2 regions of the Halomonas sp. PAMB 3232 genome follow, and region 2 is predicted to be linked to the other one. Evidence: predicted binding sites of a transcription regulator. Region 2 holds the regulator's gene; the other holds the start of a gene.
The links. The regulator PhoB, encoded in region 2, activates phosphate uptake and scavenging genes when phosphate is short. The targets are predictions, from matches to a motif close to TGTCATANNNNTGTCANA.
Positions count from the first base shown of each region.

Region 1: RN346_RS10570 (Na/Pi symporter) is a predicted target of PhoB. The motif match lies at 822-839, and genes of this name have one in related genera.

Region 1 is NZ_CP134865.1:2,290,518-2,305,168, reverse strand. Features, by position in the region: gene RN346_RS10580 (bile acid:sodium symporter) at 1-446, shown strand, start outside; gene RN346_RS10575 (winged helix-turn-helix domain-containing protein) at 443-757, opposite strand; gene RN346_RS10570 (Na/Pi symporter) at 901-2,073, shown strand; gene RN346_RS10565 (hypothetical protein) at 2,084-2,335, shown strand; gene RN346_RS10560 (PA0069 family radical SAM protein) at 2,342-3,427, opposite strand; gene RN346_RS10555 (alkaline phosphatase) at 3,608-5,050, shown strand; gene RN346_RS10550 (hypothetical protein) at 5,160-5,603, shown strand; gene RN346_RS10545 (nuclear transport factor 2 family protein) at 5,773-6,156, shown strand; gene RN346_RS10540 (cysteine hydrolase family protein) at 6,224-6,784, shown strand; gene RN346_RS10535 (hypothetical protein) at 6,781-7,227, shown strand; gene RN346_RS10530 (AzlD domain-containing protein) at 7,243-7,551, opposite strand; gene RN346_RS10525 (AzlC family ABC transporter permease) at 7,548-8,267, opposite strand; gene RN346_RS10520 (C4-dicarboxylate TRAP transporter substrate-binding protein) at 8,452-9,588, shown strand; gene RN346_RS10515 (TetR/AcrR family transcriptional regulator) at 9,650-10,279, shown strand; gene RN346_RS10510 (TRAP transporter small permease subunit) at 10,276-10,776, shown strand; gene RN346_RS10505 (TRAP transporter large permease) at 10,786-12,093, shown strand; gene RN346_RS10500 (amidohydrolase family protein) at 12,117-13,343, shown strand; gene RN346_RS10495 (autotransporter domain-containing protein) at 13,567-14,651, shown strand, end outside.
Region 2 is NZ_CP134865.1:47,606-62,256, reverse strand. Features, by position in the region: gene hexR (transcriptional regulator HexR) at 1-249, shown strand, start outside; gene uvrD (DNA helicase II) at 337-2,538, shown strand; gene RN346_RS00290 (TRAP transporter substrate-binding protein) at 2,638-3,726, shown strand; gene RN346_RS00285 (acyl-CoA thioesterase) at 3,804-4,229, opposite strand; gene RN346_RS00280 (PstS family phosphate ABC transporter substrate-binding protein) at 4,362-5,300, shown strand; gene RN346_RS00275 (ABC transporter permease subunit) at 5,382-6,491, shown strand; gene pstA (phosphate ABC transporter permease PstA) at 6,491-7,888, shown strand; gene pstB (phosphate ABC transporter ATP-binding protein PstB) at 7,885-8,688, shown strand; gene phoU (phosphate signaling complex protein PhoU) at 8,714-9,439, shown strand; gene cysZ (sulfate transporter CysZ) at 9,520-10,251, shown strand; gene RN346_RS00250 (hypothetical protein) at 10,586-10,933, opposite strand; gene phoR (phosphate regulon sensor histidine kinase PhoR) at 11,232-12,530, opposite strand; gene phoB (phosphate regulon transcriptional regulator PhoB) at 12,534-13,223, opposite strand; gene ubiA (4-hydroxybenzoate octaprenyltransferase) at 13,323-14,213, opposite strand; gene RN346_RS00230 (chorismate lyase) at 14,247-14,651, opposite strand, start outside.

The DNA.
Region 1 (14,651 bases), 1.5 Mb from region 2:
TTCCGACGCTTCTGGGCGTGGCGCTGCGCACCCGGTTCAGCACAACGCTTGCCCGCTTTGACGACCGCTACGCGGGGTTGGGCTCCATCCTCTATCTGCTGATACTGCTGGCGGTGGTGGGTCCCAACGCCGCGACCATTCTGGGGTACGGCGCCTACGCGCTAGTGATCGCTGCCGCAGCGCTGTGTTTGAACCTGGCAGGCTACGTAGTGGGCACGGCGTCCAGGCTGATCACCAATGAGCGGTCAGAGGTGGTGGCGTATCTCTTTACCACGAGCAAGAAGGAGTTCAGCATTGCGGCGGCGTTCGTCGCGGCCTCCGGGCTTTCGCCGGAGATCGCCATTCCCGCGGCGTTTTTCGCCGTCATCCAGATGATTACCTCGCCGCTGGCGGCCAGACTGCTCGTCCGTCGCCCCACTAGCACTTGGGTGAGCGATAAGCGCTAGCAGTAGCCCAGCGCCTCGCCCAGCCTTGTGGCGTGCTCTTTTACCCAGCGCCGGTCGATCGCGCCCCAGCTCTCGAGCACGTAGCGGCCGATGTTGTGCCGCTCGCCTTCCTGGCCCTCAAAAACGCAGATGATATCGAGCTCGTCGAGCGACTTGATCGTGTCCTGAGCGGTGCGACGGGGCATGCCGGTGGCCTCGATCAGTGCCGGCACGCTGGCCACGCCCTGGTCGATCAGGTGGGCCACGTAGAGGCGGCGGTAGAAACTCGATCGGGTCTTGCTCAAGGGCTGCTTACTCGAGGGCTGGGTCATAAGGCGTTCCGGCTCGGTGGTTCAAAGGGGTGATATCAGGAATAAGTGAGCGTCGTCACGCGGGCGTCATCAGGCTGTCACCTGCGGCGCGCAACGTGGAAGGGTGAACGTGCGCCACGTTACCAACCGCCGGAGGGATCACCATGGTAGAGACGACCCATCGCGCCGCGCCAGAGAGCTACGCTCGCCCGGCGCAAAAGGAGAAGCAGGGCCGCCTGCGTCAGTGGCTCACGCTATTGCTGTTAGTCTACTTTCTGATCTGCGCGGTATCCATCGTCGGCGACGGCTTCAAGCTCGCCACCGGCGATCACGCCGAGCGCTTGTTCGAGTTCGCCACCAACCCCTTCGTCGGCCTGATGGTCGGCATCGTCGCCACCGCCTTGATCCAGTCGTCCTCGACGGTGACCTCGGTGATCGTTGGCATGGTGGCCGGGGGGCTGCCGGTTGCGGTGGCGGTACCCATGGTCATGGGGGCGAACATCGGCACCACGGTGACCAATACGCTGGTGAGCCTGGGCCACGTCAACGACAAGAACGAGTTTCGCCGCGCCTTTGCCGCCGCTACCGTGCACGACTTCTTCAATCTGCTGGCCGTGGTGATTTTGCTTCCCATCGAGATCCTGTTCCATCCGCTGGAGCGCATGGCCGGCGCCGTCGCTGGCGTTTTCTACGGCGATGCCGATCTTTCGCTGGATAACGTCAATATCGTGGGGCAGCTGACTCAGCCGGTGACGGACACCGCAGGCCAGCTGGTGTCGAGTTTGCCGGCGGTGGCCGGCGGTATCGCCTTGATCGTCATCGGCGTGGCGCTGATTTTTCTTTCCATTCGCTACATCGGCAAGCTGTTGAAGACGCTGATGGTTGGGCGCGCCAGACAAATCATGCTCAGCGCCATCGGCCGCGGGCCGTTCACCGGCGTGGCCTCCGGGGCGCTGGTGACGATGCTGGTGCAGTCGTCCTCCACGACCACCAGCCTGATGGTGCCCATGGCCGGCTCTGGCGCGTTCACGCTGCGCCAGATTTACCCGTTCACCATCGGCAGCAATATCGGCACCACCATGACGGCGCTGCTGGCCGCCACGGCGATTTCCGGTGCCACGGCGCTGTTGGCGCTGGAGATCGCCCTGGTGCATCTGCTTTTCAATCTGTGCGCCGTGCTGATCATCGGCGGACTGCCGTTTCTGCGTCTGCTACCGGTGAAAGGGGCGCAGTGGCTGGGCCGGGTCGCCGCCGAGCGCAAGGCGCTGGCCGCCGGCTGGGTGCTGGGCGTGTTCATCGCGCTGCCGGCCCTGTTGATCGCTGTTACCGTACTGTAAGGAGGGCGCCATGAGTATTGAACAAGGTTCCAGGCCAAGCCTGCACACCACCTCGACCGCCGAACTCAAGGCGATGTTGAACGACTCGGTGGAGATCATCGACGAAATTCGCGCTGAGCTCGACGCCCGAGAAGCCCAGACTCAGGAGCTCGAAAAGATGGACACCCTGATGGTCGAGGCCCGGCCGAAGCTTCAGGAGATCCGCGGCTTCTTCGCGCTGGTGCTCGACGAGCTCAAGGCGCGGCGCGGCCCGAACCGTTAGCGTTGGTTAGTCGAACAGGTCGCCCTGAGCACGGGGTGGCCTGAAGTCGCGCGTGTTGAGCCCCTGCTCGGCGCGGGGCTGCATGCCCCATTGACGGCTGGCGCGCTTGAAGCGCTGCTCGATCATGTCGACGAACACGCCTTCACCGCGAAAGCGCTTGCCGAACGCCGCCTCGTTGGTCTTGCCGCCCCGGCACTGGCGAATCAGGCTCATCACCTTGTCGGCGCGCTCGGGATAGTGGGCCATCAGCCACGCCTGGAACAGCGGCGCGACTTCGCGGGGCAGGCGTAGAAGCATCCAGCTCGCGGTGCGCGCGCCGGCGCCGCGGGCCGCTTCGATCAGCCGCTCGATTTCTTGGTCGGTCAGCCCCGGTATCACCGGCGAGATCAACACCCCCACCGGCACCCCGGCGGCGCTGAGTTCGCGAATCACCTTCAGCCGCGCCTGGGGCGAAGCCGCTCGCGGCTCCAGGGTGCGTTTTAGGTCGCTGTCGAGGCTCGTCAGACTCACCAGCACCCGCACCAGCCGGTGCTCGGCCATCTGTTTCAAAAGATCCAGATCGCGCAGCACGAGACTTCCCTTGGTCACCAGCGTGACCGGGTGGCGGCATTCGAGCAAAAACGCGAGGAGGTGTCGGGTGGTGCGATATGTCGCCTCGATCGGTTGATAACAGTCGGTGTTGCCGGACAGGTTGATCGGCCGGCAGACGTAGCCGGGTTTCGCGAGTTCGTCGCGCAGGTGATCGAGCATGCCGGTACGCGCGATCAGCCGGGTTTCGAAATCGAGCCCCGGCGACATGTCCCAGTAGGCGTGCGAGGGCCGGGCGAAGCAGTAGATGCAGCCATGCTCGCAGCCGCGGTAAGGATTGAGCGAGCGATCAAAGGAGAGATCCGGTGAGCTGTTCCACGCAAGCGCGCTCTTGCTTGGCTCCTCGCGTACCTCGGTGGCAAGGCTTAAGGGAGCGTGCTCCTGCCACCAGCCGTCGGATTCCTCGACGCTGACACTGGGCGCAAAGCGGTTGTGCGGGTCGAACGTTGCCCCGCGGCCCTTGTGAACGATACTGCCCGGGGGGAGGGCGCGTGAATCCGACATGACGCTATCCGATCGGCAATAGGTTGGCTGTATGAATATACATTATATTGCCGCTCATGCTAACGACAACCGCTGGCTGTAGTGCACGGAGTGTCACTGAAATCGCGCTAAACGTTCATCCCGCTGTCATCTGGCGTGGCTAATTTAAGCCTCTCTTAATCAATGACTTGGATGAACAGCATGGTCGCTTTCAAACGCTGCGCGCTCGCGCTTGCTTTAGGGTCCGTTTTTGCCACGCCGGCGCTTGCCCAACCACACGGTGCCAAAAACGTCATTCTGATGATCACCGACGGCGCGGGCATCGAAACCTTCCGCGCCGCCAGCTACTACCGCCACGCAGTGCTGGGCCAGGAAGTGTACGACGACTTCGACACTCAGGTCTTCACCGCCACTTACCCGCTGACCACCGCCACCGAGCCGACCATGAGCGACGAAGGCAAGGTCGAGTTCGACCCCGCCGAGCTCTGGAGCGATGAGGCGGCCGAGGGCGTGGGCTTCGAGGGCAAACTGGGCGACTACGACGGCTATTTCGCCGGCTACAACTACGCCCGCGAGAACTTCACCGACAGCGCCGCCGCCGGCACGGCGCTGGCCACCGGCCAGAAGACCTACAACAGCGCCATCAACTGGTCGAACAATGACGAGCGCATGAAGCACATCGGCGAGTACGTGGTCGAGAGCGGTCGGGCGCTGGGCGTGGTGAGCTCGGTGCAGCTGAGCCACGCGACGCCCGCCGCGTTTCTGGGCCACAGCCCCAGCCGCAACGAATACGCAGCACTCGGTGAAGAGATCATCGATTCCGGGCTTGCCACCGTGGTGTTCGGCGCCGGCCACCCGTACTTCGACGACGCCGGTAACGCAGTCGAAAACCCGGACGAAGACGCCTTTCGCTACGTGGGCGGCGAAGCCACCTGGCAGCGCGTGCTCGATGGCGACACCGATTACCAGTTGATCGAAAGCCGCGACGACTTCGAGGCGCTGGCCAACGGCGAGCTGACCCTCGAGGCGGACAAGGTGCTGGGCGTGGCGCAGAACCACGCCACGCTGCAGTTCAACCGCCCGGGCGTGGAAGCTGGCAACCTGATCGAGAACGTGCCGAACTTGCCGACGCTGACCCGCGGCGCGCTCGAAGTGCTCAAGCAAAACGACGAAGGCTTTTTCCTGATGGTCGAAGGCGGCGCCGTCGACTGGGCCGCGCACGCCAACAACCTGCCGCGCCTGGTCGAGGAGCAGGTCGATTTCAATGAAGCGGTGGAAGCTGCGGTCGAGTGGGTCGAGGCGAACAGCGACTGGGACGAGACGATGATCATCGTGACCACCGACCACGGCAACGGCCTGCTGCAGGGCCCGGATTCGGATCAGAACGCCTACAGCCCGATCGTAAGCCAGGGCGCCGGCGCGCTGCCGCTGGTGCGCTGGCACTCGGATAACCACACCCGCGAGCTCGTGCCGCTTTACGCCCAGGGCGCCGGCGCCGAGTACTTCCTCGATGTGGCCCAGCGCGATGAAGGCCTTTCCACCTACGGTGTGGACGAAAACGCCCAGCAGTGGGTGGACAACACCGATGTATTCCGCGCCGCGATGAACGCGCTCGGTATCGACGAGGACAGCGACACGCCGTAACGTCCCTGCGCCGCCACAAAGCCCCAGGCGAAATCGCCGGGGGCTTTTTTTGTGCGTGTTTTAGAACGCGTGAGATGAACGTATGCTGACGGTTTTGCCGGGAGTCTCCATGCGCGCGTTCTCGATCATCGCGATTCGCCTTCTCGCCGTCTATCTCGTGACCCGCCCGCTCATGGCGCTGGCGTCGTCGCTGCCCGCGGCCTTCGCTACGGCAGAGGCGTTCGAAGACTGGCGACTACTGTTCTCCGCCAGTCTCGTGCTGCCGTGTTTGCTGGGCGTGCTTTTATGGTTCAAGGCGCCCGCGCTTGCGCAAAGGCTTCACCCGAATGAGTCGGCGTCTGACAGCGTGGTCGGGGAGGCGGGGCTCGTGCGTGCGGGCAGCTTTCTCATCGGCGTGTATCTGGTGGTACAGCACCTGAGCAGTCTGCTTTCCCGCTGGCAGTGGGGCGGGGGGCTCGACATCGGCTCGCTCGCCGCGCTCCTGATCGGCCTGGCGCTGATACTGGGGGTCAGCGCCATGGGGAAATTGTTCAAGCGATTGCGGGAATTTTAATGGGCCTGGGAACTCGCCATGCGCTCGCGTGTCGATTTGGGTAAGATAGTACGCGCTACATCTTTGGTATAAGAATGATGGGCTTGTAAAGTCACTGTCGTAAAAGGTCACCGCCGTTTGAGCCCGCGGCATCAGGTCACCGACATTGGTTAAAGAGGTCGTTAGTCATATGAGAACTCCCCATGACGTGCTCAACGAGTGGATGCAGGCAATCAACAACGCCGACGTCGAAGCACTGCTGTCGCTCTACGATGAGAACGCCGTACTGATTCCCACCTTTTCCAACCGTATTTCCAACACCCGCGAGAAGCATCGCGACTATTTCGAGCGCCTGGGCGCGCGCCCGGGGCTGAGCATCACGCTGCACGAAAAGACCCTGATCATTCAGGAAGTCTCCGAAACCGTTGCCGCGCTGACCGGCCTCTACAACTGGCGTTTTGAGGTCGAAGGCGAGCTTCTGAACTTCGAGGCGCGCTTTAGCTACGTCGTTGATCTTTCAAAAGAAGCGCCGATTTTGCACCACCACTCCTCGCAAATTCCGCGCATGCTGTAAGGTTGTCGGCACCCGAAAAACGCCAGGCTATTCGAGCCTGGCGTTTTCATTTTTAAAGGTTTTATTCATGTTCGAGCTTCCCGCTCTTCTCATCATCGACATGCAGCGCGGCATGAGCGACCCCGCTGCAGGGGCTCGCAACAACGCCTGTGCCGAGACGAACATCGTGCGGCTGCTCGGCGTGTGGCGTGATGCAGGTGCCCCCGTCGTTCACGTACGCCATATCTCCCGCTCGCTGGACTCTCCCTTCTGGCCGGGACAAGAGGGCGCCGAATTCCAGCCGGCACTGGCGCCATGGGAAAGCGAGCACGTGGTCGAGAAGAACGTTCCCGATGCCTTTGTCCATTCGGGGCTCGAGCGGTGGCTTCGCGTGCGCGATATTCAGCGTCTCGTCGTCGTGGGTGTCAGCACCAGCAACTCGGTGGAGGCCAGCGTGCGAAGCGCGGGTAATCTCGGCTTCGATGTCACGGTCGTTCATGACGCTACCTTCACCTTCGCCAAACGCGATTATGCCGGGGTGGAACGCTCGGCTGACGAGGTTCACGCCATGTCGCTTGCGAATCTGAATGGGGAGTACGCGCGTATCCGCTCGACCGAAGAAATGCTCGATGAGGCGTTAGAAGAATGATTGAACTGGCAATGGCGGGAATCTCCCTGTTTGGCTTGGGTGACTGGACCTGTACCTCGGACAATGTCTACCCGGACGGCATGGAAGAGCACATCGAAAGTCGCGTCACGACACGAAAAGATCTCACCTATGAGGAAACGCTGACGCTCGACTATCGAACAAGCAGCGTTCCGGGAAGCCATTCGCGTCTGCAGGTCTTCATCACCGGGCATAAGGACGTTGTCGGCCACACGTTCATTGCCTACCCCGAAGAGATAGAACTCGTTCCTCGCACGGATGAGCTCAGATTGTTTTCGCCCGAGTTTCTCGAAGCAAGCCGCGCTTTTTATCTCGAGCCTTCGGCGCCGATCGAAGTGGTCTCCCGCGATGAAAATGCCATGACCCTGCGCCTCAAGGAGTCCGGCGAAGAAACGACCTGCCAGGCAGTGAGCGCAGGGGCATAGCGTTTTTTTCAAGCGTTAGAACAGCCAGCGCCAAAGCGCTGCGCAGACGATACCCACGGCGATGGACGCGAGCGGGCTTTTCAACGCGACCGCCACTAGCCCGGCGGCAAGGGCCGCGACGCGAGTGGCGTGATCGCCGTGAACGATCATCGGCGTCAGGATGGCGATGAGCACCGAGCTCGACATGGCGTCGATGAAAAGGCGCACGTTCGGTCCAAGCGTCAGTCGCGCCATGACGATCAGCCCCAGCACCCGCGAGCCATAGCCGACAAGTACCATGATCGAAATGGCCGCAAGCGACGACCAGACGGTCGGTGTCATCATTCGCTCACCTTCACGCTCTGGTATCGGGCAAGCAGCACAGCGACGCCCCCACCGGTCAGTGCCCCTACCATGACGTGCAGAAAGGGCGGCAGCCACCAGTACGCCAGCAGCGCGCTGGTGCCCGCCGCAAGCCAGGGCAGCACCATGAACGCTCGGGGCCGATTGCCGATCACGATCACCAGCAGAAAGCAGAGCATGATCATATCCAGCCCGAAGCGCTCCGGATGAGTGATGCCGCCGCCGAACACGAGCCCCGCGCCGGTGCCCAGCACCCAGGCCGCCCAAAGCGCAATACCGCCGCCCAGCAAAATACCGACATTGCGCTCGCCCTGGTGGTATTTGGAAAGCGCCAGCGCCCAGTTCGAATCCGTGACCAGGAAAATGACCGCAAACCGCTGCCGGCGCGGTAAAGGCGCAAGCCAGGGGTAGAGCGAGGCGCCCATCAGCATGTGCCGAGTGTGAATCGCAAGCGTCGTACCCGCCAGTGCCAGCAGGGGCAGCGGCGCTTGCCAAAGTTCCAGCGCGGCGAATTGCGAGGGGGCGGCGAACACCAGCGCGCTCATCGACATCGCCTGCCATGCGGCCAGGCCATGGTGCGAGGCCGCTACGCCAAAGGCGAGCCCGAAGGCGATAGTGAAACACGCCAGCGGCAGCATCAGGCGGATGCCTTGCCACGTACCGGCGATATCGAGCGTTGTCTCGTTTTGTTGACTCATCAGGGAGTTACCAGCAGTGAAAATACTCTTTCAGAAAAAAACAAACAGACCTGCTTGTTTTTATTTTTACATAAGTTTAGATTCGATAATGCATTAGCGCTTCAAAGTTTGAAACTTGCAAACGTTAAATACGTAATAACATAACATTAATAATGCTGTTTAATTTGCTCCAGGAAACCTGACCATGAACTTCAAACGCACATCACTCGCGGTGGCCGTTTCTGCATTCGTCCTGCCCGCTTTAAGCGTCACGGCCCAGGCTGAAACGTCTTTCATCGCTAACTCGTTTTATGATCAGCAGCACCCCCATTCACGCTACGGCTATATCGAGTGGGCGGAGATGGTCGAAGAGCTCTCCGGGGGAGAGCTGGCGCCCGAGGTTTATACCGGCACGGTGTTACTGGCCCCTCGCGCCAACCTTCAGGGTATTCAGGACAACATCGTTCAGGTCGCGCACCATGCCGCGATTTATACGCCGTCCGAAATGCCGGTCGCCAACGCCGTGCAGGAGCTTGGCTTCAACTACGCCGATCCGCTGGTGAGCATTCTCGCCGTGACCGATTTCAGCATGAACAACCCCACCCAGCTGGCGGAGTGGGAAGATCTCGGTATCGTCTACCTGGGGGCCTACAGCACGCCGCCCTACGTCATGTTCTGCCGCGAGCCGGTGCGTAATCTCGAGGAGCTGCGCGGCAAGCGCATTCGCACCGCGGGTTCGACCGTATCGGCGTGGGTGGAAGAGGCGGGCGGTACGCCGGTCAACGTGCCTTCCAGCGAAATGTACAGCGGCCTCGACCGCGGTTCGCTGGACTGCGCGACCAACGCGGCCAACGACCTGATCGACCGCTCGCTGTGGGAAGTGGCGGAGCACACCACGCTTTTGCCCACCGGCATGTACTGGTCTGGCCCACAGTGGGGCTTCAACGAAGGTTTCTGGGCCGGCTTGAACGATGAAGAGCGTGATGTCTTCAAACAGGCCACCGCTCAGGCCATGACGCGCATGGTGGTTCAGTTCATCGCTGCCGCGGAGTCCGCCATCGAAGAGGCGAAAGAGCACGGCAACAACGTCTACGAGCCGGAAGACGACCTGATGGCTTCCGTCGAAGCCTTCCGCGAAAAGGCGCTGTCCGGCGTTTACGACAAGGCGCGCGACGAGTACGGCGTGGAAGACCCCGAAGCGCTGATCGATGATTTCCTCGCCACCATCGACAAGTGGCAAACCCTGCTGGAAGGCGTCGATCGCACCGATGAAGAAGCGCTGGCCCAGTTGGCGATGGACGAAATCTACAGCAAGCTCCCGGCGGATTACGGTATTTATTGATTTGACGTAGAGTGGCTTTTTTCAAGCCAGCCAATATCTACAAGATCGATAAGGGACCGTCATGACGAAGCGACAGAATCAGGAAGAGCGTTCACGCAATACCCAGGCACGCGTGATGCAGGCAACGATCGAATGCGTGCTGGCCAAGGGCATACGTGACACCTCGACTGTGGATGTCGCTCGTCAGGCCGGGGTCTCTCGAGGGGCGCTGGTGCATCACTACCCGTCGAAAACGCTGTTGATGCAGTCGGCGCTGGAGGATTTGCTCAACCGCGAGGTCGAGAGCGTTCGCCAGCTGACGATCAGCGTGCGCGAGGGTAACTTCGATTTCGACAGCCTCTTGAGAGTACTTCATGAGCACTTCAAGGGGGATCTGTACATGGTGACGCTGGAGTATCTGAGCGCCGCGCGTACCGATCCCGACATCATGAAAGTGCTCATCCCCCTTGCAGCCAGGTTCAACGGTTCGTTGGAAGCCATCTGGGAACAGCTGGTGGCAAGCTCTCGGCATACGTCGCGGCAAAACCGCGTGGCGCTGAACGCCACGCTTTGCATGATGCGCGGCATGGGCGCGCAAAGCATTTGGCGCGACGACCCGGAGCTTTACCACGACATGCTGATTTTCTGGAGGGATGCCCTCATCGAGCTTGGCTTTTCATCTTCCCAGGCTATGACAAGAGAAACTGTATGATCGCGCGCATCGTTGAATCCTTGAGTCAATGGGTCGCCAAAAGCGCGCTGGTGCTGGCCGCGCTGTTTCTGATCCTGATGGCGCTTCACGTCACGCTGGACGTAGCGCTTCGCTTTTTCTTCGGCAAGTCCTTCACCGGTACCCTCGAGTTCGTCTCGTTCTATTACATGGTCGCGGTGGTCTTTCTGCCGATTGCCTACGTCGAGCTTCAGCGCGAGCACATCAGCGTCGATGTCGTGGTGGGGCGCCTGCCTGCCCGCGTGCAGCTGGCGTTCTACCTGTTCGCAGGCGCTTTGGGGTTGGTCTATTTCGGCATGCTTTGCTACCAGAGCTACCTGGACGCACTGCGGGCCACCCTGCGCCAGGAAACCGCCATGGCCAACTTCACGTTCTACCTGTGGCCCAGCCGCTGGGCGCTGCCGGCCGGCTTCGCCGCCATGTGCCTGGCCATTCTCGCCAACATGATCAAGGCAGTGCGACTGCGCCAAGCCCTGTAGGAGCAACCCATGAGTAATATCGAGATAGGCGTGGCAGGCATTGCCATCGCTTTGGCCTTGATCGCCTTGAGGGTGCCCATCGGCATCGCCCTGGGGCTTGTGTCGATCATTGGTATCGGCGAAATGACCAGTATGCGCGTGGCCTGGGGCATGATTTCCGCCACGCCGTTTGACTTCGCCGGTACCTGGGAGCTGACCGCCGCCCCCATGTTTTTGTTCATGGGGTATCTGTGCACCACGACCAACATGACCCAGGGGCTTTTTCAGGCGATGCGGCTTTACCTGGCGCGCCTGCCCGGCGGGCTTGCGGTCTCGAGCGTCATGGCCTCGGCGTTTTTCGCCGCCGCCTCCGGTTCGAGTGTGGCCACTTCTGCTGCCATGTCGCGCATCGCCGTGCCGGAAATGCTCAAGCACAACTACGACAAGGGCCTGGCCACCGGCACCGTGGCGGCGTCGGGTACGCTTGGTTCGCTCATTCCGCCCAGCGTACTGCTGGTGCTCTACGGGGTGTACGCCCAGGTCTCCGTGGGCCAGCTGTTCATGGCGGGCTTTCTACCCGGCGTGCTGTCGGCGCTTCTCTACATCGCGATGATCATGGTGCGTACCAAGCTCAACCCGAGCCTGGCAGGCGATGCCAACGTGCGCTCGAGCTGGTCTGAAAAGTGGGAGGCGTTCAAGAACATCTGGCCGCTGCCGCTTCTGATCGCGCTGGTGCTCGGCGGTATCTTCACCGGCATCTTCTCGCCGACGGAAGCCGGCGCCGTGGGTACCACCATCGCAGCGGTCATTGCGCTGGCACGGCGCACGCTCACCGTTGCCGCCGTGCGCGAGGCGGTGACGCAAACGGCGGTGAGCACCGCCAGTATCTTCATCATTCTGATCGGCTCGCTCTTTTTCACCCGTTTTCTGGCGATGAGCGGCGTGCCCTCGGCGTTTTCCGAGCTGATTCTTGGCGTGAGCACCGAGACCTGGTGGATCATTCTGGCCGTCGCCCTGATTTATCTGATTCTGGGCATGTTCATCGACTCGATCGGTCTTCTGCTTTTGACCCTGCCGCTGATTCTGCCGCTGGTGGAAGGGGCAGACCTTAACCTCGTCTGGTTCGGCATCATCGTCGTCAAGCTTTTGGAGGTTGGGCTGGTTACGCCGCCGATCGGTCTCAACGTCTACGTCATCAAGGGGTCGCTGGGTAACAGCGTCAGCCTGAGCGAAGTCTTCAAGGGCGTGAGCTGGTTCATCGTCATGGACATCGTTGCGCTGCTGCTCATCGTGCTGATTCCTGCGCTTTCCCTTTATCTTCCGCAGAAAATGTTTTGACGCCTTCACTTCAAGGAACTTCCATGTCTACGATTCGCTTCATCAACGCTAACGTCATCGATTCCCGCGCCGGCAAAGTGCTGAAAAACCACGAGGTGCGCATCAAGGACGGCCGTATCGACGCGGTCAGCGCCTCACCGCTCGAGGGCAGCGACGACCAAATAATCGACGCCAAGGGCCATTATTTGATGCCAGGGCTCGTGGATTCCCACGTCCACGTTACCGCGATCACGCCGAACTTCGCGCTGCTGGGAACGCTGTCGCCGTTCTACGTTGGCGCCAAGTCATCCGAGCTTCTTGAAGCCATGCTGATGCGCGGCTTCACCACCGTGCGCGACGCCGGCGGCGCGGACTACGGCCTGGCCAAGGCGGTGGACGAAGGCGCTCTGGCCGGTCCGCGCATCATGTACGCCGGGCGCGCGCTCTCCCAAACCGGCGGCCACGGCGACATGCGCGGGCCGGGCCAGCAAACGTTTGAGGGTTGCTTCTGCTGCGCGGGCCTTGGCCGCGTGTGCGACGGCGTAAGCGAAGTGCGCCAGGCCGCCCGCGACGAGATCCGCAAGGGCGCCACGCAGATCAAGATCATGGCCTCCGGTGGCGTAGCCTCACCCACGGATCGTATCGACAGCACCCAGTTCTCGCTGGAAGAGATCGATGCCATCGTCGAGGAAGCGACGGCCGCCAATATTCACACCATGGCCCACGCCTACACCGCTCGCGCCATCAACCGCTTGATTCCGCGCGGTGTGAAAACCATCGAGCACGGCAACCTGATGGACGAAGAGAGCTGCCGCCTGTTCATCGAGCACGACGCCTACCTGACGCCGACGCTGAGCACCTACGATGCGCTGGCGCGCGAAGGGGTCGAGGCGGGCATGGCCGAAGAGCTGCAGCGCAAGGTGTTCGAAGTGCTCGAGGCCGGCGGCAAGGCGCTGAAAATGGCCCAGGAGCACGGTGTGAAGATGCTTTACGGCTCCGATCTTCTTGGCCGCATGCAGGTCCATCAGCTCAACGAGTTCCATCTGCGCAAGGACGTGGTGCCCGCCGACGAGCTGATCCGCGGTGCGACCAGCCACGCCGCGGATGCCTACGGCTGTGTGGGCGATTTCGGCGAGATCATTCCCGGCGCCCGCGGCGATGTCATCCTTCTCAAGGACAACCCGCTCGAAGACATCACCGTTCTGACCAAGCCCGATGAACAGCTGATGCTGATCATGAAAGGCGGCGTGGCGTACAAGAATACGCTCTAACCCCGCCAAGGGATTTAAAAAGCCGCCGACGCGATTTCGCGTCGGCGGCTTTTTTATGTGTATCGGGCGACAATCCCCTCGTGCTGATCGTCTGTATACCTTCTTGCAGCGGGCAGGGCGCTGTGCCATAACATCAGACATCGCTAAACGTGACGCGCTGCCCGGGGCGCCGGTTAGCCATCACCCCACGACCTACAACAACAGCTATCAGGGGATCACTGTCATGCCAACGTTTCGCTACCGGCGCTTGGCGCTGAGTATACTCGTCGCTGTAGGCGCCTTGCCGCTCTCGGCGCTTGCCGCCAGCACGTTCGATGACGCCTTCAACGAGACCGTCTTTTTCGGCGATAGCCTGACCGACAGCGGCTACTACCGCGCCACCATCGGGCAGCTGCTGCCCATCCCGCCCGACCGGCTCGACCTCGTCGGCCGCTTTACCGATAACCCGGGGCCGGTGTGGGCCGAACACGTCGCCGCGCGCTACGACAGCAACGCCGCTCCCGCCAATGCCGGGGGCAATAATTACGCCGCCGGCGGGGCGCGGGTAGCCGCTTCTTCGAGCAGCCTGTTCGGCGCCGCTCCCGCGGTGAGCGATCAACTGGCAAGCTACCTGGCTTCGACCGGCGGCGTCGCCGACGGGGATGCGCTCTACGCCGTCTGGGGCGGGGCGAACGATCTCTTTACCGTAAGCAGCGGGGCGGACGCCGCAAGCGTCATTGGCAATACGGCCGTGGCCACCGCCGGGCTCATCTCTACGCTGCAAGGCGCTGGCGCCCGCCACGTGCTGCTTTTTAACGTGCCCGACCTTGGCCTGACGCCGCGCTTCAACGGCGACCCGGCTACCCGCGCCGGTGCCACCGCGCTTGCCCGGCAATACAACGAGACACTTTATACCGCCGTGGCGGCAAGCGGCGTTGATGTGATCCCGGTCGATACCTTCGCACTTCTGCAGGAGGTCGCTGCCGCGCCCGGCGCCTACGGGTTTACCAACGTCGTTGATCCCGCCTGCACCCTGCCGCTGCCGCTTTGTAACCAGGCGACGCTGATCGCGCCGAACGCCGGCGAACGTTACCTGTTCGCCGACGAGATTCACCCCTCGAGTGCCACCCACCGCATCATCGGCGAAGCCGTGGTATCGCTGATCGAGGCGCCGCAGCTGCAGCAGCTGGTGACCCACTCGGCAGTGCTTAGTGGGCGAACCCGCGCCAATCGGGTCGCCGAGCACCTGAACGCCATACCGCTTGATAACGGCGTGCGCTGGTGGGGCGATCTTCGTGCCGAGCGCCAGCAGCCGGGTTCGAGCGATTT
Region 2 (14,651 bases):
GCCGGCGCTACGGTGATCGGCCTTTGCCCGAGCGAATCGCCGCTGGCAAGCGAGGTGAGCCTACCGCTCTACATCGACGTTCACGAAGACACCGAAATCTACACGCCCTTGAGCTCGCGCATCGCGCATCTCGTGCTGATCGACGTGCTGGCGGTGGGCGTGGCGAAAACGCGTGGGCCGAAGCTCGCCGAGCAGCTGAAGGCGGTGAAGAAGAGCTTGAACACACTGCGCTACCCGGAAGAGGGCTGATCAAACCGCCCTCGCGCCACTGTATGGTCGTCCAGTGGCGGGGCTGTGCTAAACTACCCGCCCATTTGCAAACCGGCAGCGGCGACCATGGATGACGTAACGGCGATTCTCGATCAGCTCAACCCCGCTCAGCGCGAGGCGGTCAGCGCCCCCCAGGGCAACCTTCTGGTGCTCGCCGGCGCGGGCTCGGGCAAGACCCGGGTGCTGGTGCATCGAATCGCCTGGCTGATGCAGGCCGAGGGCCTTTCGCCCTACGCGCTGCTCGCCGTCACCTTCACCAACAAGGCCGCGCGCGAGATGCGCACCCGCCTCGAGGCGCTGTTGGGCATCTCGATGCGCCATGTCTGGGTGGGCACCTTCCACTCCATCGCCCACCGGCTTCTGCGCACTCACTGGCAGGACGCCAGGCTCCCCCAGAACTTTCAGATCATCGACTCCGACGACCAGCTGCGGCTGATCAAGCGCCTGATCAAGGACTACAACGTCGACGATGAGCGCTTTCCGCCGCGCCAGGTGCAGGGCTTCATCTCCGGCTGCAAGGAGGAGGGGCTTCGCCCGCACCAGGTCAACGTCGACGGTGACGGCTATCTCGGTCAGATGGTCGAGCTCTATGAGCGCTACCAGTTCACCTGTGAGCGCGGCGGCCTGGTCGATTTCGGCGAGCTGTTGCTTCGAAGCCTGGAGCTTCTGCGCGACAACCCGGCGCTTTTGAACCACTACCGCGAGCGCTTCGGCCACGTGCTGGTCGACGAGTTTCAGGACACCAACACCCTGCAGTACGCCTGGCTCAAGCTTTTGACCGGCCTGCAGACGCCGATGACCGCGGTGGGCGACGACGACCAGTCGATCTACGGCTGGCGCGGGGCGAAGATCGAGAACATCCGCCGCTTCGAGGAGGAGTTCCCCGAGACCAAAACCGTGCGGCTCGAGCAGAACTACCGCTCCACCAGCGCGATTCTCGACGCGGCCAACGCCTTGATCAGCCACAACAGCGAGCGCATGGGCAAGAATTTGTGGACCGACGGCGTCGAAGGCGAGCCGATTTCGGTCTACGCCGGCTTCAATGATCTCGAAGAGGCGCGCTACATCGTCGATACCATCAAGGAGCGCGTCGACGAAGGCGTGAACCGGCGCGACGTGGCGATTCTGTACCGCTCCAATGCCCAGTCGCGGCTGATCGAGGAGACGCTGATCCGCCAGGGCATGCCGTACCGCATCTACGGCGGCCACCGCTTCTACGAGCGTCTCGAGATCAAGAACGCCCTGGCGTACCTGCGCCTGCTGCTCAACCGCGACGACGACGCCTCTCTCGAGCGGGTGATCAACGTGCCCACTCGCGGCATCGGCACGCGCACCGTCGAGATCCTGCGCCACCGCGCGCGCCTTGAAAGCGTATCGCTCTGGCAGGCGCTGCACGATGCGCTCGGCGACGGCACGCTCAAGGGCCGGGCGGGCAACGCGGTGCAGGCATTCACCAACCTGATCGAGCAGCTCGATAACGATGCCGCGGGCCTCACCCTTCATGAGATCATCGATCATGTGATTGCCCATACCGGGCTCATCGAACATCACAAGAGCGAGCGCGGCGAGAAGGGCCAGGCGCGGGTCGAAAACCTGGAAGAACTGGTGACCGCCGCGCGCGCCTTTACTCAGGGCGATGCCTTTGAAACGCCAGAAGCGGGAGAAGGCATGACCGCGCTGGAGGCGTTTCTGTCCGAGGCCGCGCTCAACGCCGGCGACCACGAGGCCGAGGAGTTCGAGGACAGCGTGCAGCTGATGACGCTGCACTCCGCCAAGGGCCTCGAGTTTCCGGTGGTGTTCATCGCCGGTGTGGAAGAAGGGCTGTTCCCGCACAAGATGTCCGTCGAAGAACCGGGGCGCCTGGAAGAAGAGCGCCGGCTCTGCTACGTGGGCGTGACCCGTGCCATGCAGAAGCTCTATCTTACCCACGCCGAAACGCGGCGGCTGCACGGCAAGGAAGTGTTTCCACGCCCGTCGCGCTTTTTGCGCGAATTGCCGGCGCAGCTTCTGGAAGAGGTGCGCCTGCGCGGCCATGTCTCGCGCCCGGTGACCGCGCAAGCGCGCCCCAGCTACGCGCAAACCTCGATCGAGTCCGACGGCGAGCTGCCCGAGCTGCATATCGGTCAGCGCGTCAGCCACCCGATGTTCGGCGAGGGCATGATCTTGAACGCCGAAGGTCAGGGGGCGCGGGCGCGGGTGCAGGTGAGCTTCGAAGGCGAAGGCGATAAGTGGCTGGTACTGGGCTTTGCCAAGCTCACCCCCCTTTAGGCTAACTTGCCCAGCAAAACCGGTTTGGCGCATACTCGGCTGGGATGCTTGCGCTCAGGTGCAACTATAAAAAAACAGATTCTGTGGAGAAATTCCTTCATGCAACGCCGTCAATTCATCAAGACCGCCGGTTTCGGGGCCGCCGGTGTCGCCGCCGCTCCCTTCGTGAGCACCGCCCAGGCTCAGGAAACCTACACCTGGGACATGGTCACGTCCTGGCCGAAAAACTTCCCGGCGCTGGGCACCGGCGCCAACGATTTTGCCCGCCGAGTGGAAGAGCTCTCCAACGGGCGCATGCGTATTCGCGTGCACGGCGCCGGCGAGCTGGTGCCGGCGCTCGAGGTGTTCGACGCGGTGTCCGCCGGCACCGCCGAAATGGGCCACTCCACGCCCTACTACTGGCGCGGCAAGGTGGCGGCGTCGCAGTTCTTCACCGCCGTGCCGTTTGGCATGACCACCACCGAGATGAACGCCTGGATCTACCACGGCGGCGGCCAGGAGCTGTGGGACGAGGTGTACGCCAACCATAACCTCAAGCCCTTCGCCGTGGGCAACACCGGTCCGCAGATGGCCGGCTGGTTCAAAAAAGAGATCAACTCGCTCGAGGACATGCAGGGTTTGCGTCTGCGCCTGCCCGGGCTTGCCGGCGAAGCGATGAACGCCATCGGCGTGAGCACCGTGACCCTGCCGGGCTCGGAAATCTTCACATCACTGCAAACCGGCGTTCTCGACGCCGCGGACTGGGTCGGCCCCTACAACGACCTGGCCTTCGGCCTGCACCAAGTGGCGGACTACTACTACACCACGGTGTGGAACGAGCCCTGCGCGCTGGTCGAAAGCTTCATCAACCTGGATGCCTGGAACGAGCTGCCGGAAGATCTGCAGGCGGTCATTCGCGAAGCGGCACGGGCCTCCAACCTGGCCATGTTCACCGAGTTCGCCTTCCATAACGCCCAGGCGCTGGAAACGCTGGTCGACGAGCACGGCGTCGAGCTTCGCACCTTCCCGGACGACGTCATGCAGGCGCTTTATGAGGCGACCCGCGAGGTAATTCAGACCCAGACCGAAAACGACGAAGAGTCGCGCCGCGTCTACGAATCCTACTCGGCGTTCCAACAGCTGATGCGCCCGTTCAGCGACATCGGCGAGTACGCCTACTTCAAGGGCCGCGACAGCATCGGCGCGTAGCGCTTTCAGCGTTTAATGATGTCAATGCAAGGGCGCTCAGGCGCCCTTTTCTCATTTGTCAGGGTAAAAGCGACGCGTTAAAGCTCGTTAGTCGCATGCACCGCGCGAATGCGGCCGTTGTCGTCAAGGGCGACGACGACGAAGCGCGCCTCGGTCACCTTCTGGCGCTCATTGAGGGTGCGCCCCAGGGGTGGTCTGACCCACACCTCGACGTCGATCTTGATCGAGCTGTGGCCGATCTCCTTGACCTGGGTGTAGACGCTAACGGTAGAACCAACGCGCACCGGGCTCAAGAAATCCATCGATTCGATCGCCACCGTCGCGGTGCGCCCGCAGGCCTCGCGCCCAGCGGCAAGCTCCGCGGCCTGGTCCATTTGATTGACCAGCCAACCGCCGGGAATATCGCCGTAAAGATTGGTCTCCTGGCGCGACGCCAGTAGTTTCAACGTCAGCTGCCCAAGCGGGGCAGGCACGTCGTCCAGATCGTGTTCAAGGGGTGTCATGGTCGGGTCACTTCGGGGGCTTGTTGTTGTCGAATGTCGCGTGGCATATCGTGGTGACGTATGTTTGTAACAGGAAAGGGTAACGATGATGTGTTACTCAACGGCGTCAGTTAATCACAAGAGGTGGTGCGTTTGAAGAGTTGCAGAAGCAGGCCCGCCAGGATTGTCGCGGCGCTTCTCACGGGTGGGCTTTTATGGCTCGCCACGCCTGCCGCCTGGGCGGCGCCGATCACCGGTACCCTGGGTGCCACCGGCTCGGACACCATGGCGAGTCTGGTGCTGCGCTGGGGAGAGGCGCTGGCCGCGCGTCATCCGGGCATCACCATGCAGCTACAGGCCGGCGGCTCCTCCATCGCCGCGGCGGCGCTGGTGGCGGGGACCACGCGCCTGGCGCCCATGTCGCGCCCGCTGAGCCGCGCCGAGCGCGAACGCTTCGAGCAGCGCTACGGCTACCCGCCCCGGGAGCTTCGTGTGGCTCGGGACGCGCTGGTGGTGGTGGTGCATCGCCACAACCCGTTGCGCGCGATCACGCGGCAAACCCTGGACGCCCTTTTCTCCAGCACGCTGGCCTGCGGTGGCGAGGCGCCGATTCGCCGCTGGGACGACATCCCCCAGCCGCTCGACTGGCCCTTTGGCCACATAGCGCTTCACGGGCGCAACCAGGCCTCCGGCACGTTCGATCTGTTTCGCCAGCGCGCACTGTGTGGCGGGCGCTTTCGCGCGGACATCAGCGAGTACCCCGGCTCATCGGCGGTCATCGCCGCGGTAGGCAGCGCGCCGAACGCGGTGGGCTACAGCGGCTATCACCACCTGACGCCGATGGTTCGCGCGTTGGCCCTGGTCAACGCCGAAGGTGAGGCCATCGCCCCCACCCCGGAGACGATTCAAAGCGGCGAGTACCCGCTGGCGCGCAATTTATACCTGTATGTGAACGCGGCGCCGGACACGCCGCTGCCCCCCGCCGAGCGCGCCTTCATCGAACTGATCCTGTCCGATGAGGGCCAGCAGATCGTGCGCGCGGCGGGGTTCGTGCCCTTGGCGGACGAGGCGCTCGAGTTGTCACAAAACTGACATGAAAATGACCTACGCTAGTCAACGTTGGATGCCTGGTTGGCATACCGATACCCTCTTGCCCCCTTTTATGATGTCGTTATGACGCCACCTTCCCCGGCCCCCTCGTCACTTCGAACGCTCAAGGATCGAATCGCCACCGGCTTGATCACCGCGGCGGGCATCGGCGTGCTGCTGGCGATTCTCGCCATCGGCGTGTTTCTGGTGTGGGAGACGCTGCCGCTTCTGACCCGCTTCGAGTCACTTTCGCTGGAAACGCTGTCCCCCCTGGCCTGGGGCACGCTCAAGGCAGCCATCGCCGCGCTGGTACTGGCGGTGCCGGTGGCGCTGGGCGCGGCGATTTTTTCGGCGCTGTTCATGACCGACCGACTGCGCGCGCGCATCAAGCCGAGTCTTGAGCTGATGGAAGCGGTACCCGGCGTGGTGATCGGGTTCGTGGCCGGGCTGGTGCTGGCGCCCTGGGTCGAGCGTCATCTCGCCAGCACCCTTGCGCTGTTATTGTGGCTGCCGCTGTCGGCGGGTCTTGCTGGCATTCTTTGGCACCTGGCGCCGAAGGCGCTGCGCCGGACGCTGTCGCTTGAAAGCGCGGGGCTTTGGCTGCTGCCCTGGATTGCCGCCATGGCGGCGCTGGCGCTTTGGGCGGCGCCGCTTTTGGAGCAGCAGTGGCTGGGTAGTGACCTGGCCACGTTTCTGGATCGGCGCTTTGGCATCGACTACACCACTCGCAACACGCTAATCGTCGGGCTGGCGATGGGCTTTGCGATCATTCCGAGCGTTTATTCGCTGGCCGAGGACGCGCTTTACGATATTCCCAGGCCACTGATGGAAGGCGCCCAGGCGCTCGGCGCCAGCCGCTGGCAGGCGCTTTGGAAAGTGGCGCTACCCATGGCCGGGCCGGGCATTTTCTCGGCGGTGATGATCGGCGCCGGGCGCGCCGTGGGCGAAACCATGATCGTGCTGATGGCGAGCAGCAACGCCGCGCTGATGAGCGCAAGCCTTTTTGAGGGGCTGCGCTCGTTTTCCGCAGCGATCGCCATCGAGCTTCCCGAGGCGCCGCCGGATGGGCAAACCTACCATCTTCTGATCTTCGCGGCACTGGTCCTGTTTCTCTTCACCTTTTTGGTCAACACTCTGGCCGAGGTCGTCCGCCAGCGCCTGCGCCGCCGCTATCAGCGGCTGGGAGGCGCCTGATGTCGCGCCCTACTCACCGCCTATGGCCCGGCGATGCACTCTGGGCCTGGCTTTGCGCCGGGTGCGTGGCGCTGTCGCTGTTCATGCTGGCCACGCTGCTGACACTTCTCACCGTCAAGGGGTTGGGCCATTTCTGGCCGGCAACCCTCGAGGAGGTCACGCTGGGCTCCGGCGAGCAGCTGATCGGCCAGCCACTGCGCGAGGCGCCGATGCCCACCGGCAATGCCACCGAGCGGCTTTATTTCACCGGCAACCGGGAACTGACCGGCGCCGACTGGCGCTGGATAGGCCTTGACGAGATCGTAAGCGTTGCGACCCCGACAGACGTGATTCGCCTGGAGCGTAGCCCCTGGGGGGACTTCATCGGCCGGCTCATCGCGCTGGAGCTCGACGGCGAGCGTCTCACCGGCGCCGCGGCTTTTGATCGCATTAGCCAGGTGCTTGCGCTACCGCCTTCTGAGCGCGAGGGAGAACTGGTGCTGCTCTCACCAGGCGGGCGCGGGCTCGTTCAGCCGCTGTCCGGGGTGAACACCTTCGTGGCACCGAATGCGCTCTCGATAGGGGAAAAAATTGCGATCTGGGGTCAGGGCGTGTGGCGCTTTCTCAGCGAAGGCCCGCGCGCGGCCAATACCGGCGGCGGCGTGTGGCCGGCGATTTTCGGCACGCTGTTGATGGTCATATTGATGTCGGTGATCGTGACGCCCTTTGGCGTGCTGGCGGCGGTTTATCTCAACGAGATCGCTCACCAGAACCGCTTGACCCGGCTGGTGCGCATCGGCGTGCGCAACCTCGCCGGCGTTCCCTCGATCGTCTACGGCGTGTTTGGCTTGGGGGTGTTCGTGTATGGGGTGGGCGGCTCGCTCGATCAGTGGTTTTTCGACGACGCATTGCCCTCGCCGACCTTCGGCACCGGCGGGCTTTTATGGGCGTCGCTGACGCTGGCACTGCTGACCCTGCCAGTCGTGATCGTGGCGACCGAAGAGGGGCTTGCGCGCATTCCCGACGCCCAGCGCGAAGGCGCCGTGGCGCTGGGCGCCACGCGCCTGGAGATGCTCACGCGCATCGTGCTGCCCATGGCGACCCCCGCCATGCTGACCGGTGTGATCCTCGCGGTGGCTCGCGCCGCCGGTGAGGTGGCGCCGCTGATGCTGGTGGGCGTGGCCAAGCTCGCCCCGCAAATGCCGCTGGACGGGGAGTTTCCTTACCTGCACCTCGAGCGCAAGTTCATGCACCTTGGCTATCATCTATTCGACAGTGCCTTTCACGGCGACGACGTCGAGGCGGCGATTCCGCTGGTCTACGCCACGGCGCTATTGCTGGTGCTGATCGTGCTGGTGCTTAACTTAACTGCCATATTCCTGCGTCATTATTTACGCCGACAGCGAGGAGAGTCATGAACGCGCCCCTGAACGACGCGCCGCCGGTGGTCACCTTTCCCGTCGAGCAGCGCTGCCTGAACGTCGAGGCGTTTAGTCTGGCCTACGGTCACAAGCCGGCGCTCAAGGCGCTCACCCTCGAGGTCCCGCGCCACCGGGTGACTGCGTTCATCGGGCCGTCGGGCTGTGGCAAGTCGTCGCTTTTGCGCGCGTTCAATCGGCTGCACGATCTCAACGAAAACGCGGCGCACCAGGGCCTCATTCAGCTGGAAGGCGATGACATTTACGCGCCGAATCTCAACGTCAGCGAGCTTCGCCGCCGGGTCGGCATGGTATTTCAAAGCCCCAACCCCTTCCCGATGTCGATCTACGAGAACGTGGCGTTCGGCCTGCGTCTGGAGCGGCGCCTGCCCAAGCGCCAGCGCGACGACATCATCGAATGGGCGCTCACCGCCGCGGCGCTGTGGGACGAAGTCAAGGATCAGCTGCACCGCTCGGCGTGGCAGCTCTCCGGCGGCCAGCAGCAGCGGCTGGTGATCGCGCGCACGTTGGCGGTCAAGCCGGAGGTGCTGCTGCTCGACGAGCCGGCCTCGGCGCTGGACCCGATCTCCACGCTCAAGATCGAGGAGCTGATACGCAATCTCAAAAACGAGCTGACGCTGATCCTGGTGACCCACAACATGCAGCAGGCCGCGCGGGTCTCGGACTACACCGCCTTTCTACACAGCGGCGAGCTCGTTGAATACGGCCCGACCGACCAGGTTTTCACCAACCCCCAACGACCGCGTACCGAAAACTACATTACCGGCCGGGTCATTTGACCCACCCGACCCTCAGGAGGGCTCGATGGATATTACAAGCGATACCCATAGCCAGCATATTTCGCGCCAGTTCAATCAGGAGCTCGAAGAGCTGAAAACTCACCTGATGGCCATGGGCGGACTGGTGGAAAAGCAGGTCCAGAACGCCGTGCACGCGCTTTTGGAAAACGACAGCCACTTGGCCGAGGAAGTGCGTGACAACGACCGCCAGGTCAACGATCTGCAGCTGAAGATCGACGAGGAGTGCACCCGCGTGCTCGCCCGGCGCCAGCCGGCGGCGTCGGATCTGCGCCTGGTGCTGGCGGTCATTCGTGCCACCTCGGATCTCGAGCGTATCGGCGACGAGGCGAGCAAGATCGCCCGCAACGCGCTGCTACTTTCAGAAAACGCCAGTAACGTGCGGGGCCTGGTAGAGGTGCGCCACATCAGCGAGCACGTGCGCAAGATGCTGCGCGATGCGCTCACCGCCTTTGCCCGCTTCGACACCGAGCTTGCCATGCAGGTGGTGCGCGAGGACGAATCCGTGGATGACGAGTACGGTAGCGCCATGCGCTCGCTGATGACCTTCATGATGGAAGATTCGCGCTCGATCACGCCGGTGCTCAGCATCATGTGGGTGCTGCGGGCGCTGGAGCGTGTCGGCGATCACGCCAACAACCTGGCCGAGTACGTGGTCTACCTCGTCAAGGGGCTCGATATTCGCCACAGCGCGCCGGACAGCGTCGACCAGCAGATGCTAAAAAAGCCTTGACCTTTTAGCGCGTTGATCCTGCAATACGCCCGGCTTCTTCACCCACGCTTTTCGTCGGGCGTATTGCGAAAGGATCAACCATGCTGACTGCGGTTTCCGCACTGAGCCAGGGGCTGCGCCTGGTGTATCAAAAGGGGCAACGGCGCTACGTCTTTCTCCCCATTCTCATCAACCTTATCGTCTACATCGGCCTTGCAAGCTTCACCGCACGGCGTTTTTCCGGCTGGCTGGACCACGCCATGGCGAGCATTCCCAGCTGGCTTGATTGGCTCGACTGGCTGCTTTGGCCGCTGTTCGTTTTGAGCCTGCTGGTGGCAATCTTTTTTACGTTCACGCTGGTGACTCATTTTATCGCCGCGCCGTTTTATGGGTTTCTCGCCGCGCGCGTGGAGCGCACCGCCACCGGGGTAGAACCGCTGGATGATCGCGGCCTGGCTAAAACGGCGCTCGACGCAGTAGGTCGCGAGCTCGTAAAGCTGCGCTACATCCTGCCCAGGGTTGCGCTTCTGTTCGTCTTCAGCTGGATCCCCGGGCTCAATCTGGCGGCCCCTCTTTTATGGGCGCTGTTTTCGGCCTGGGTGATGGCGATCACCTATCTGGACTATCCGATGGATAACAACAAGGTTAGCTTCAAGGAGATGCGCCGACGGCTGGGCGAGCGCTGGTGGCCCAGCATGAGCTACGGGGGTCTGGTCACGCTGATCACCTGGATTCCGCTGGCCAATCTTTTCCTGCTACCGGGAGCAGTCGCCGGGGCAGTGTTGATGTGGGACGCTCACTACCGTGATCTTGAACGGCTGCCTGCCCGTTGAAAGCGGCTGACAGTCACACGTTTCAAGGTTTTTAGAGCGTCACACGCTTATCGATACTTACGACAAGAAAGTAGCACCCACAAAAAATTAGACCCCGCAAAGGGCGGGGTCTGGATCTCGTTTAGCGATTTCGATACGTAACGTAAGCTTCCAATCCTTGTGCGGGTCTCCAACCATGGAATCTACCCTGACAAACGTTTTGATCTTCGCTTGATTCATTCCTTGAATCGGTGAGCATCCGTGCAATGGGACATCCTTGCCCCTTCTTTTGCTCACTCCGTAAGCGTAATACTTTGTACCGAAATTGCAAACAAATGTTACTTAACGCTACTACTTATGACTCGGAGTTTTTCTCGACGACTTCTTCCGGCGACATTTCAGCGCCTTCATCGGTATCGCCTATCGAATCCGGAGCGGTGCCCATAGAGTCCGGCTCGCCGATCGTTTCATCGTTCGGGCCTTGAGTATGGTGATCAGTCGTGAGCTCTTCCTGGGTATAGTCAGGGCTCTCATTGGTGTTCATATTGACGCCATGATCTTGCGTTTCATCCTGCTCGACCATGCTATCCTGGTTCTCTTCGATAGACGGATGCTCGGTGGTTTGTGCAAAGGCCATCGGGCTTGCCAACAGACCAAACGCAATACCTACGACACCCGCTTTCTTGAGTAGCTCCTTGGACATCATATTCCACCTCCTGAATTGCTGTGGTACCGCTTAAAGTAAGAAAGAGTGCCTTGCGGCGGACTACTTTGAAGCAGCTGTCTTTCTTACTTAAATCTTTGCAGAGGCTGTGCCATAAATCCAATAAAAAATTAAATTACTTTAAAATCAATAATATATAACATTACAAAACCTGTACAATGCGTTCCATGTGGCTGTATAGGCGCTCTGAAAGTGGCTAAAAATGACACATGAGCATTCCTGTACCACTCTTACATGCCATATTGACACACTTGTACAGGTGTTGTTTCAAAGAGGATCAGCTTAGGCGGGCGGCGGGGAAAATACAGCGGAAGGTAGCGCCAAAGCCCGGGCGACTTTCGATCGAAAGCCGCCCGTCGTGGCGAATCAGCACATGCTTGACGATGGCAAGTCCAAGGCCGGTACCGCCGGTGGCCGTGCTGCGCCCTTTATCGACGCGATAAAAGCGTTCGGTCAGCCGTGGAATATGTATCGGGTCGATGCCGTGACCGTTGTCCTTGACCTCGATACAGGCGCCGCCTTCGGCAAGCTCGGCGTAGCGCAGCGTAATCGTACTGCCCCCCGGCGCGTAGCGCACGGCGTTGAACACCAGGTTGGACACCGCGCTTCGCAGCTCCTGCTCGCTGCCGATCAGCCGCGCGTCGCTTTCGATCTCGAGCGCGATCTGCTGGGGCGTTTCGTGCTGCTGACCGGACAGTGCCCGGGCGTCCTGACACACGCTTTCCAATAGCGGCCCCAGTGCCAACGGCTGGTGATCCTTGCCGCCCTGATCAATCTCGAGGCGCGAAAGCAGCAGCAAATCGTCGACCAGATTCTGCATGCGCAGGGTTTGCGCCTGCATCTGAGCGACGCTGCGGCCAAGTCTTGGCGGCAGTTGATCGCTCAGATCGCTGTAGGTTTCCAGATAGCCAGAGAGCACGGTCAAGGGCGTGCGAAGCTCATGGGAGACGTTGGCGACGAAATCCTGGCGCATCTGCTCCAGCCGGTGCAGCCGGGTGATATCACGTGCCATCAAGAGCCGCTCATCGTCGCCGTAAAGCGTGATCTGATACTCGAGAATGCGCCGTTCGTCGATGGGTGAGGTGAGCGTTAGAGGCTCACTGTATTCGCGGGACGAGAAGTAGCGCACAAACGCGGGGTCGCGCAACAAATTGGTGATGTGCTGGCCGCGGTCATGGGCGGTTTGAAGCCCCATCATCTTTGTGGCGGCGCTGTTCCACCACTCCAGGTCGCCGTGACGGTCGAGCATGACCACGCTGTCGCGCATCGCCTCCGACGACTCCTGAATACGCGCAAGCGTGGCTCTGAGGCGGCCCTGAGTGATGCGCTGACTTTTCTGGTAGCGGTAGAGCCGGTCCAGAAGCTCGCCCCAGAGCCCGGGCCCGGCGGGTGGCTCCTCGCTCGGCGTAAGCGTTAGCCATAGATAAAGCGCGCGCAGCTGGCGCAAGTGGTAGAAAAGACACACGCCGAGCCCGGCGGCGAGGCCCAACCCCGGCGCGCCAAACAGCCAGCCCATGATCACCCCGAGCGTGGCAAGCCAGGCGATACGCCAGAGTTCCCGGCTCCACAGGTGCACGCGCTAGCTCCGGGCGGAGAAGCGATAGCCGGTGCCGCGCACCGTCTGAATCAGGTTCTGATGAGCATCGCCCAGGGCCTTACGCAGGCGACGAATGTGAACGTCCACGGTGCGCTCCTCGACGTAGACGTTGCCGCCCCATACCTGATCCAGCAGCTGGCTGCGGGTATAGGCGCGCTCCTGGTGGGTCATGAAAAATTGCAGCAGTCGATATTCCGTCGGCCCCATGTCCAACGCCTTGCCGTGAGCGCTGACCCGGTGGCTTACCGGGTCGAGCAGCAGGCCGTTGATTTCCACCGGGTCCTCCATGCCGCGCGGCGTGGTACGCCGCAGCACCGCTTTCAGGCGCGCGACCAGCTCTCTGGGAGAGAACGGCTTGGTGATGTAGTCGTCGGCACCCGCCTCGAGCCCTTGGATCTTGTTGTCTTCCTCGCCCTTGGCAGTGAGCATGATGATCGGAAGCTCGGCGGTGGCCTCTTCGCGCTTGAGGCGACGGGCCAACTCGATGCCGCTGGTACCGGGCATCATCCAGTCGAGCAGCAGCAGATCCGGCTGGTTGTCGACCACCAGCGCGTGGGCATCCTGGGCGTTATCGGCTTCGAGCACGCGATAGTCCGCCATCTCCAGCGCCACCGCGATCATCTCGCGAATCGGCGCCTCATCGTCGACGATTAAAACGGTTTTGGCGGTCATGGGCGGGCCTCACGGTGTCCAGGCAAAGTGGTCGATGACATATCGGTGACAATCACACCATGAGCGAGTGACAGTTTTATGACACCCGCTTTTGCCACCTTAGCCCGCCACCGGCCAAAAGCTCAAGGCGAGCCCGGCGAAGAGCACAAGCCCCGACCAGTGATTGTTCAAAAACGCCTGAAAGCAGGCCTCGCGCTCGCGGTGAACGATCAGGCGCTGCTGATGCACGAAGGTGGCCGCCATGGCCACAAGGCCCAGCCAGAAAAAGCCTCCCAGACTTATAGCCCACCCCACCCAGGCCAGCAGTAACAGCGTGGCCGCCTGCAGCAGGCCAATGATCAGCCGGTCGGCCTGGCCAAACAGCACTGCGGTGGATTTGATGCCGATCTTCAAGTCGTCGTCGCGGTCCACCATGGCGTACTGGGTGTCATAGGCGACGGTCCACAGCACGTTGGCCAGAAATAGTACCCACGCCTCGAGCGGCACGTGACCCAGAACCGCGCCAAAGGCCATGGGGATCGCCCAGGAGAACGCCGCACCGAGCACCACCTGGGGGAAGTGGGTATAGCGCTTCATGAAAGGATACGCGGCGGCAAGCAAAAGCCCGCCCACCGACAGCAACACGGTAAACCAGTTGGTCAACAGCACCAGAATGAACGACACCGCCACCAGCGCGATGAACAGCACCTTGGCTTCGGCTTCCCCGATGCGCCCGGTCGCCAGCGGCCGGTTTTTGGTACGTTTGACGTGGCCGTCGAAGTGGCGATCGGCGTAGTCGTTCACCACGCATCCTGCCGCGCGCATGGAGTAGACGCCGGCGATAAAGATCAATAGCACCCCGCGTCCTGGCACGCCCTCGGCGGCGATCCACAGCGCCCAGAGCGTCGGCCACATCAAAAGCCAGGTGCCAATGGGCCGATCAAGGCGCATCAGCGTGATGAAATCACGCGCCCGGGACCAGCCGGTCGGGCGCAGCAGAGAACGGTCCATGCTTACCTCTCGAGGATAAATCGCGCGCCCAGCTTAGCGCGAAGCCAGATCGGGTTCATCCGCCAGGGTCGATAAAAACGCTTCCTGCACCAAAAGCGACAGCCCGCCGTGGTAGAAGATCGAGCGCCGCGCCCAGACGCTCGGAAGCTCTGGCGCCTGGCGATGAGCGAACGCCGGACGCTGGCCGGTGGCGTAAAGCGCGCCGCGCACGAGATCCGGCTGGCGAAACAGCCAGCTCCCCAGCGAACGCTCGCCCAAACGCTCGAGATGCAGCCCCTTGAGCTGCGCCAGCGGCGCCACCGAGCGCGCCACCACCCAAGGGGTGTCATCGATGCACAGCGCCACCTCGCGACACCAAACAAGCCGGCGCGGCGCAAGGCCAAGCGCCTGGGCTTCGTCGCGTTCGGGTACGCCGACGCCCTGGCGCAGCAGCCGTAC